Linked DNA regions of Bosea vaviloviae. The protein of the gene in region 1 interacts with the protein of each later gene in a pairwise test. Links are inferred from orthologs where the notes say so. Each region holds a gene or a part of one and is shown in the gene's direction. Other genes may lie near its edges.

Region 1 (4,598 bases):
CGTGCGCAGGGGCAGTTTCAATTCGCTCGCGATCTCGGCCAGCGGCTTGGCGGCAGCGCGCTGATCCTCGATCTTGTCGTGCAGGTCGGTAATCAGGCTCGTGGCGCGGCTGGTCGCGATCTCGCTGCGCAGCTCGGCCGCGACCTCCTCATAGGGGCGTACGCGCTCGGGCGTGATCGCGGTCACGCGCAGCAGGACAGGGCCGAAGGCGCTCGTCACCGGAGCGCTGACCGCGCCTTGCGCCAGGGCGAAGGCGGCATCGCGTACGGCCGGATCGAAGACCTGGCTCTTGGCGAAGGTGCCGAGCGAGAGATCCTTCTCGGCGACGTTGCGCTGGGTCGCCACTGCCTCGTAGGTCTCGCCACCGTCGATGCGGGCCTTGGCGGCCTGCGCCTCTTCCGGCGTCGGGAAGGCAATCTGCTGGATCGCGCGCGTCTCGGGCGAGCTGAAGCGCTGGCCCTTGATCTGCTCGTAGCGCGCCTTAGCGTCGTCCTCGCTGACCGAGGCCGGATCGGCGACCGTCTCGGCCGAGATCGAGAGCATGTTGGCGGTGCGGTATTCGGGCGCGCGGAAAGCGGCCTTGCGCTCGTCGAAGAAAGTCTTGAGCTGCGCCTCGGTCGGCGCGGCGATCTCACCGGCAGCGCTCACCGGAACGCGGGCGAAGGTGACGCTGCGCTTCTCGTTGCGCAGGCGGTGGCCGATCTCCTGCAGGGCCACGGGCGCGGCGACTGCGCCCACGACCATCTCGGCGAGCTGCTGGCGCAGGATCGTGGCGCGCTGCTCGCGGACATAGACCTGCTCGGTATAGCCGTTGTTGCGCAGCAATTCGTTGAAACGGGCCGGCGAGAAAGCGCCTGACGCGTCACGGAAGGTCGGATCGTCAAAGATCAGGTTGCGAATCGTCTCGTCGGATACGGCGAGCCGCATGCCCTGCGCCGTCTGGTCGAGCACCGCTTCCGTCACCAGCCGCGACAGCACCTGCCGGTCGAGGCCGATCGCGCGCGCCATATCAGGCGTGATCTGGCGGCGCTGCTGGCGGGTCAGCGTCTGGATCTCGTTCTGATAGGTCGTGCGCATCTGTTCGAGGCCGATCTCGACCTTGCCGACGCGAGCGACTTCATTGCGGCCATAGCCGCGGAAGATGTCGCCGATGCCCCAGATCGCAAAGGACAGGATCAGGAAGCCGAATGTTATGCTGATGATGAGCTTCCCGAGGAAACTCTGACCCGCCTTGCGGATGCCCTGCATCATCATTGAATTTAAGTCTTTCCTGTCCGGATGCGGCGCAAGTGGGCGCGCCGCCGGTTTTTGTCGGTGCCGCTTATAGGAACCGCTTGCGCAACTCGCAATCATTCCTGCGTCGATCGGTGCTGCGATGTGCCGGGCGATTGCGGCAGGGGCCGGGCGTTGCTAGAGCCGGCGCAGCATATTGGGAGGCGAGACGTGACGCGCAACATCAGGCCGCTGGTGGCCGGCAACTGGAAGATGAACGGGCTGAAGGCCGATCTCGCCATCGCGGTCGAGGTCGCCAAGGGCTATGACACCGCGCTGAAGGCGGTTGTCGATCTCGCGGTCTGCCCACCCGCGACCCTGCTCTATACCACGACGGCCGCATTGATCGGATCGCGCATCGCAACCGGCGGGCAGGATTGCAGCTCCAATGCCGGCGGCGCCTTCACCGGCGAGGTCTCGGCCGCGATGCTCGCCGATTCCGGTGCGAGCTTCGCCATCGTCGGCCATTCCGAGCGGCGCACGCTCCATGGCGAGACCAACGCCATCGTCAAGGCGAAGGCGCAAGCCGCGCGGGACGCCCTGCTGGTGCCGATCATCTGCGTCGGAGAGACCAAGGATGAGCGCGAGGCCGGCAAGGCGCTGGCGATCGTCAAGAAGCAGCTGCGCGGCTCGGTCCCGGAGGATTCGACGGCGGCTGGTCTCGTCATCGCCTATGAGCCGGTCTGGGCGATCGGCACCGGCCTGACCCCGACGGCTGCCGATGTCGCTGAAATGCATGAGGCGATCCGCACAGAGCTCGGCCGGCTTCTCGGCAAAGGGGTGGCTGCCAGCGTTCGCCTGCTTTACGGCGGTTCGGTCAAGCCCTCTAACGCCGCGGAATTGATGAATGTCGCCCATGTCGATGGCGCGCTCGTCGGCGGCGCGAGCCTCAAGGCCGAGGACTTCCTGGCGATCGCGCGGGCCTGCGCCTGAGTCCGGCGCGTCGCCAAGCGTGATTTGCCGGGTGGTGCGCTTCGTAGACGCGTGCTATGTGCGCCGCGACCTCTACAAGCCCGATACGGGCAGACGGGGCGGGGCGCTCTTGCGGCGGCCCGCTCCATACCCATTTTCGTGAGACCATGCAGAACGTTCTCATCGTCATCCATTTGATCATCGTGGTCGCACTCGTCGGCGTCGTCCTCCTGCAGCGCTCCGAAGGCGGCGGGCTCGGCATGGGCTCCGGCGGCGGCGGCGCGGGCGGCTTCATGACCGGCCGCGGCCAGGCCAACGCGCTGACCCGCGCCACGGCGATTCTGGCCGGAGCCTTCTTCCTGACCTCGATCGTGCTCGCGGTGATGGCGAATCGCGGCCGCGTGCAGCGTTCGATCATCGACGGCGCGCCCACGACGAGCGCGCCCGTCAACCCGACTGGTCCGAGCGCCCCCAATGCCGGCGGCGTGCTCGACCAATTGCGGCAACTGCAAGGGCCGAGCGGCGGCTCGCAGCCGCCGACGCCTCCCGCGGCGCCGCAGCAATGACGACAGGGCAGGGGCCGGGAAACCGGCCCTTCTCTTTTGATGGGAAATCGCCGGGAAACCGGCCCTTCTCTTTTGACGGGAAGTCGCCGGGAAACCGGCCGCTCCCACCGAGCCTGATCCGGGTGCGCTGCTATAGTGGCCCTGATGGATCAGGCCCGACGGACAAATACAGCCTGGAGGGTCGCTGGACTCGTCAGGCTGTGGACAAGCGTGTGAAGCACACCGGCCCTGCGCGGCCCCGCTTCGCGAATCGAAACCTTGGCGTTAAAGGTGACCTCCCATGACGCGGTATGTTTTCATCACCGGCGGCGTGGTGTCCTCGCTTGGCAAAGGCCTGGCGTCGGCGGCTCTCGCAGCTCTTCTTCAAGCGCGCGGCCACACGGTCCGCCTGCGCAAGCTCGATCCCTACCTCAATGTCGATCCGGGCACGATGAGCCCGTATCAACATGGCGAGGTCTTCGTCACCGATGACGGGGCCGAGACGGATCTCGATCTCGGCCATTACGAGCGCTTCACCGGCCGGCCCTGCAACCGGGGTGACAACATCACCACCGGTCGCATCTACATGGACATCCTGACCAAGGAGCGCCGTGGCGACTATCTCGGCGCGACGATCCAGGTCGTTCCGCACGTCACCAATGCGATCAAGGAATTCATCCTCACCGGCAATGAGGGCTATGATTTCGTCCTGATGGAAGTCGGCGGCACGGTCGGCGACATCGAGAGCCTGCCCTTCCTGGAAGCGATCCGCCAGACCAGCCAGCAATTGCCGCGCGGCCAGTGCATCTTCATCCACCTGACGCTGCTGCCCTATATCCCGACCGCAGGCGAGCTGAAGACCAAGCCGACCCAGCATTCGGTCGCCGAATTGCGCTCGATCGGCATCCAGCCCGACATCCTGCTCTGCCGCACCGATCGCGAGATCCCGCGCGAGGAGCGTCGCAAGCTCGCCTTGTTCTGCAATGTCCGCGAGACCGCCGTGATCGAGGCGAGGGACGTCGCTTCGATCTATGACGTGCCGCTTTCCTACCATGCGGAGGGGCTCGACAACGAAGTGCTGGCCGCCTTCGGCATGGATGCCAGCGCTGAACCCGACATCTCGAACTGGCGGCGCATCTCCGAGCGGGTGAAGAACCCCGAGGGCGAGGTCACCATCGCCATCGTCGGCAAATATACCGGCATGAAGGACGCCTATAAGTCGCTCATCGAGGCGCTGACGCATGGCGGCATCGCCAACCGGGTGAAGGTGAATCTCGACTGGATCGAATCGGAGGTCTTCGAGAAGGAAGACCCGACGCCCTTCCTCGAGCATGTCCACGGTATCCTCGTGCCCGGCGGCTTCGGTCACCGCGGCGCGGAGGGCAAGATCAAGGCTGCGACGTTCGCCAGGCAGCACAAGGTGCCGTATTTCGGCATCTGCTTCGGCATGCAGATGGCCGTGATCGAAGCGGCCCGCTCGCTCGCCCATATCGAAAAGGCGAATTCCAGCGAGTTCGGACCGACGGAGGAGCCCGTCGTTGGCCTGATGACGGAATGGATGCGCGGCAATGAACTCGAGCAGCGCGCGGCCGACGGAAATCTCGGTGGCACCATGCGGCTTGGCGCCTATGCCTCGATCCTCGATCCCGACACCAAGATCGCCAAGATCTATGGCGGGACCGAGATTTCCGAGCGTCATCGCCATCGCTACGAGGTCAATATGAGCTATCGCGAGCGGCTCGAGGCGCAAGGGCTGAAGTTCAGCGGCGTCTCACCCGATGGGCTGCTGCCGGAAACAGTCGAATATCCCGACCATCCCTGGTTCATCGGCGTGCAGTATCACCCGGAGCTGAAGTCGCGTCCCTTCGA
Region 2 (4,698 bases), 4.4 Mb from region 1 along the record:
TGCGGGCATGGCCGAGCCATGGCTTCTTCATGGTGCCGATGCCGTGCTCGGCCGAGACGCTGCCGCCGAGTTCGCGGACGAGGCCGTAGATGATCGCGTCCATCGCCGCCTTCGGCTGCTGCTCGATGGCGAGACCCGGCACCCAGGCGACGAGATGCAGGTTTCCGTCGCCGATATGGCCGTAATAGACGCTCTCGCAGCCGGGGATGCCGGCGCTCAGCGCTGTCTTGCAGCGCGTCGCGAAGGCGTCCATGTGCGCCACCACGAGGCCGATATCATAGGAGACATGCGGGCCCAGCACCTGGCCGAATTCGGCGCAGGCGTCGCGGACCGCCCAGAAGGCCTGCGTCTGCGCATGCGATTGCGCGACGGCGGCATCAGCGAGAACACCCTGCTCCATCATGCCTTCGAGCCAGGCTTGGAAGCGCGCACCATCGGCCGCTTCGTCCGAACCATGCGTCTCGACCAGCACATAGAGGCCATGGCCGCTGCCGACCGGAGCGCGCACGCCGATGCGCTCGGTGACGACCTGCCAGTAATCGGGCCACATCACTTCGAAGGCGGAGAGGTTCGAGCCGAGGCCATTGCGCGCCTCGCCCAGCAGCGTCACGACCGCGTCGTAGTCTGAGAGCGCGCAGAGCGCGGCCATGGTCGAGCGCGGCTTGGGGAACAGCCGCAGCACGACGCGGGTGATGATGCCGAGCGTGCCCTCCGAGCCGATGAAGAGGTGCTTCAGGTCGTAGCCGGCATTGTTCTTGAGCAGCTTGTTCAGATTGGTGACGACCGTGCCGTCCGCGAGCACGACCTCGAGCCCGAGCACCAGGTCGCGCGTCATGCCGTAGCGAATGACCCTGTTGCCGCCGGCATTGGTCGAGAGATTGCCGCCGATGGCGCAGGAGCCGCGCGAGCCGAGATCGAGCGGGAAGAGGAAACCGGCGGCATCGGCGGCGTTCTGGACCACCTCCAGTGGCGTGCCGGCCTTCACCGTCATCGTGGCGCTGGCGGTATCGATCTCCTCGATGCCGGTCATGCGCTCGAGCGAGATCGCGACCCAGCCCGCTTCGGGCGTGGCGCCGCCGCAGAGCCCGGTCATGCCGCCCTGCGGCACGAAAGGCAGGCCCGCCGCACGGCATGCGGCGACCGTCTGGGAAACTCCTGTTGCATCAACCGGTCGCACGACAGCCAGGGGCCGGCGAGGGAGCTGGGCGCTCCAATCATTGCAGTTGCGCGCAGGGACATCGGCCCCGGTCAGGACGGCATGCGCCCCGAGCCCGGCCTTCAGATCCTCAAGCGCATCCTCCGCGCGACGGGGTTGGTTCAGCGCATGCATCGCGTGACCGCCCTCTTGTATGTAAGGTACAGTCTTCTATGAGGCGTGATGACGCAGGTCAAGGGGCGGCGCACCAGAGCAGGATACGGAAAAGTGGGAGCCGGCTTTTTCGCCTCCTGCTCTCACTCCTAGATGAGAGACGGATGCGGCCAGCGAGGGCGAGGCCCGCCTTTCCGGCGCTGTCTCGTTCCCGTCATTGCGATAGGGTCGTTGTGACGGAGGCGATGGACAAAGCCTCAATGAGCCAGACGGAGGCAGGATGAGCATTCGCGCGCAGCTGATCGAGCGGTTCTTCCGCTATCTGGCGGTCGAGAGTCAGAGCGACGCCAAATCCACGGCGTTGCCGAGCACGCCGGGCCAGCAGCGTATGGCCGCCTTGCTGGCGGATGAACTGCGCGCGCTTGGGCTCGAGAAGGTCGTCATCGATGACCATGCCACCGTCACGGCACGGAGGCCGGGCACGCGGCTGGGCGCGCCGAGGATCGGCTTCATCGCGCATGTCGACACGGTCGATTCCGGCCTTTCGCCAGTGATCCACCCGCAGATCCTGCGCTTCGAGGGCGAGGATCTCTGCCTGAACCGGCAGGAGGACATCTGGCTGCGCGTGGCGGAGCATCCCGAGATCCGCCCCTGGGCCGGTGCGGATATCATTGCGAGCGACGGCATGAGCGTGCTCGGCGCTGACAACAAGGCGGCGATCGCCGTGATCATGACGCTGCTTGCCAATCTGCGCCCCGAGGACGCGCATGGCGACATCCTGGTCGCCTTCGTCCCGGACGAGGAGATCGGCCTGCGCGGCGCCAAGGCCCTCGACCTCTCCCGGTTCGACTGCGATTTCGCCTATACGATCGATTGCTGCGAGCTCGGCGAGGTCGTGATCGAGAACTTCAACGCCGCGGCCGCCGACCTTGTCTTCACCGGCGTCAGCGCTCACCCGATGTCGGCGAAGAATGTCCTGGTGAACCCGCTGCTGATGGCGCACGACTTCATCAGCCAGTTCGACCGCGCGCAAACCCCCGAGCACACCGAGGGCCGCGAAGGCTATATCTGGTTCCATGACATCGTCGCCAATGTCAGCGAGGCGCGGTTACGGGTGATGATCCGCGACTTCGACAAAGCCTCGTTCGAGCGGCGTAAGGCGCGCCTCGGCGAGGTTGCGGTGCTGATCGCTGCGCAATATCCGAAAGGCCGCGTCGATTGCCAGGTGAGCGACACCTACAGCAATATCCATGACAGCCTGGGCGATGACCGCCGCTCGGTCGACCTGCTCTTCGCGGCGCTGGCAGCGCTGCGGATCGAGCCGAAGCTGATCCCGATGCGGGGCGGGACGGATGGCGCGGCGCTCTCGGCCAAGGGGCTGCCGACCCCGAACTTCTTCACCGGCGCCTATAATTTCCACTCGCGCTTCGAGTTCCTGCCCGTCCCGGCCTTCGAGAAGTCGTTCGAGGTCGCGCGCATGATCTGCACCCTGGCGGCGCAGCCGGTGGGTCAAGCTGGACCAGTGGCGTGACGACCCCTGGCCGTCATTGCGAGCGCAGCGAAGCAATCCAGGAGGGCTCGCTCTACGTCCCCTGGATTGCTTCGCTGCGCTCGCAATGACGAGGGAGCAGCGGTGAGGTCACACCCAAAACGTCAAACGGCCGACCCTCGAAGTCGTTCAGACACCGCGCGAAATGGTCGGAAGCAATTGGAATCAATCTCGTCGATTCTTCGCCTTTAGTCGCTGGTTAGCCTGCCGTCGGCGTAACCGGTGATGCGATAGGCGATAGAATGACGTGGACCTCCCCGAGCCGGGCTTTCAAGGCGTGGCTCTCTGTGTCGGCCCGGCTGGCCATGTTCCTGCTGGTTTTCAGCGGCGGCGCGGCGTTCGCACAGGCCGTGGTCGTGCAGGGCAACAGGACCGTCGATGCGGAGACGATCCGGGGCTATGCCAGCGACCCCGAGGCCAGGACGCCTGAGCAGATTCGGACGCCTGAGCAGATTCGGACGCCTGAGCAGATCCGGCAGAAGCTGATCGCGAGCGGCCTGTTCTCCAGCGTCCAGGTCAGCCGGCGCGGTTCGCAGATCGTCATCGCCGTGCGCGAGAACGAGGCGGTCAATCGCGTCGCCTTCGAGGGCAATCGCCGCCTGAAAAGCGATGTGCTGCTGCAGCAGATCCAGTCCAAAGCCGGAGGTCCGCTCAGCCAGGTGCTGATCGATGGCGATGTCCAACGCCTGAAGGATGCCTATCGCCGTGCCGGCTACGGCCTGGCTTCGGTCAGCGGGCGCATCAACACCTTGTCGAATGGTCGTTCGGATGTGGTTTTCACGATCACCGAGGCAGGCAAGACCGGCATCAAATCGATCAATTTCAGCGGTAACAGCGTCTATTCGTCGGGCCGTCTGCGCGATCTGATGACCTCGACCGAGTCGAATTTCCTCAGCTTCATCAAGACCTCGGACGTCTATGAGGCGGACCGGATCACCTCCGACCTCGAAATCATCCGCCGCTATTATCTGAAGAACGGCTACGCCGATTTCCAGATCGTCTCGAACCAGGCCCATTTCGACGAGGCGCAAGGCGGCTGGATCATCGACATCGCGGTCGAGGAGGGCGCGAAATACCGCGTCGGCAATGTCGCGGTCGATTCCAGCCTGCGCGACGTCGATCCTGCGGCCCTGCAGCGCATCGTCGCGACCTCCTCCGGCGATACCTACAATGCTGAGGCGGTCGAGAAGTCGTTGCTGGCCCTGACGATGGAGGTGTCGCGCCGTGGCTATGCCTTCGCGCAGGTCCGCCCGCGTGGCGACCGCGACGCTGCCGGCCATCTCATCGGCATCACCTATGTCGTCGATGACGGGCCGCGCGTCTATGTCGAGCGCATCAATGTGCGCGGCAACACCCGTACGCGTGATTATGTCGTGCGCCGCGAACTCGATCTCAGCGAGGGCGACGCTTACAACAAGGTGCTGGTCGACCGGGCCGAGCGGCGTCTCAACAATCTCGGCTTCTTCAGCAAGGTGCGCATCACCAACGAGCCGGGCACGACGCCTGACCGCGTCGTCGTCAACATCGATGTCGAGGACAAGGCGACGGGCTCGTTCTCGGTCAGCGGCGGCTATTCGACCTCGGATGGCATCATCGGCGAGGTCGCGCTGTCGGAGGCGAACTTCCTCGGCCGCGGCCAGTTCGTGCGCATCGCCGGCACACTCGGCCAGCGCACCCAGGGCGTCGATTTCTCCTTCACCGAGCCGTACTTCCTCGGCCATCGCGTCGCGGCCGGTTTCGACCTGTTCTCGAAGTACAATGATTATTACAGTACCAGCCGCTATTCGAGCCGCGTGACCGGCGGACAGCTCCGCTTCACCCTCCCGATCACGGAGGAGTT

What was found. The genes of interacting proteins can lie anywhere in the genome.
Region 2: the proteins of tpiA (region 1) and pepT interact in binary tests that used the Escherichia coli proteins (3 or more experiments, as listed by UniProt). The link is inferred for Bosea vaviloviae from one-to-one orthologs.

What each region holds. Positions count from the first base shown.
Region 1 is NZ_CP017147.1:4,402,807-4,407,404, reverse strand. Bases 571-3,324 are described here. They hold tpiA (triose-phosphate isomerase), read left to right. Parts: upstream 571-1,443; coding sequence 1,444-2,205; downstream 2,206-3,324. Other genes in these bases: pyrG (CTP synthase), read left to right, coding at 3,031-3,324; secG (preprotein translocase subunit SecG), read left to right, coding at 2,352-2,750; BHK69_RS20125 (peptidylprolyl isomerase), read right to left, coding at 571-1,254. In the rest of the region: more of BHK69_RS20125, read right to left, coding at 1-570; more of pyrG, read left to right, coding at 3,325-4,598. UniProt on the Escherichia coli protein: Involved in the gluconeogenesis. Catalyzes stereospecifically the conversion of dihydroxyacetone phosphate (DHAP) to D-glyceraldehyde-3-phosphate (G3P).
Region 2 is NZ_CP017147.1:13,076-17,773, reverse strand. The notes cover bases 861-3,714. They hold pepT (peptidase T), read left to right. Parts: upstream 861-1,589; coding sequence 1,590-2,840; downstream 2,841-3,714. Other genes in these bases: bamA (outer membrane protein assembly factor BamA), read left to right, coding at 3,101-3,714; BHK69_RS00065 (FAD-binding oxidoreductase), read right to left, coding at 861-1,330. In the rest of the region: more of BHK69_RS00065, read right to left, coding at 1-860; more of bamA, read left to right, coding at 3,715-4,698. UniProt on the Escherichia coli protein: Cleaves the N-terminal amino acid of tripeptides.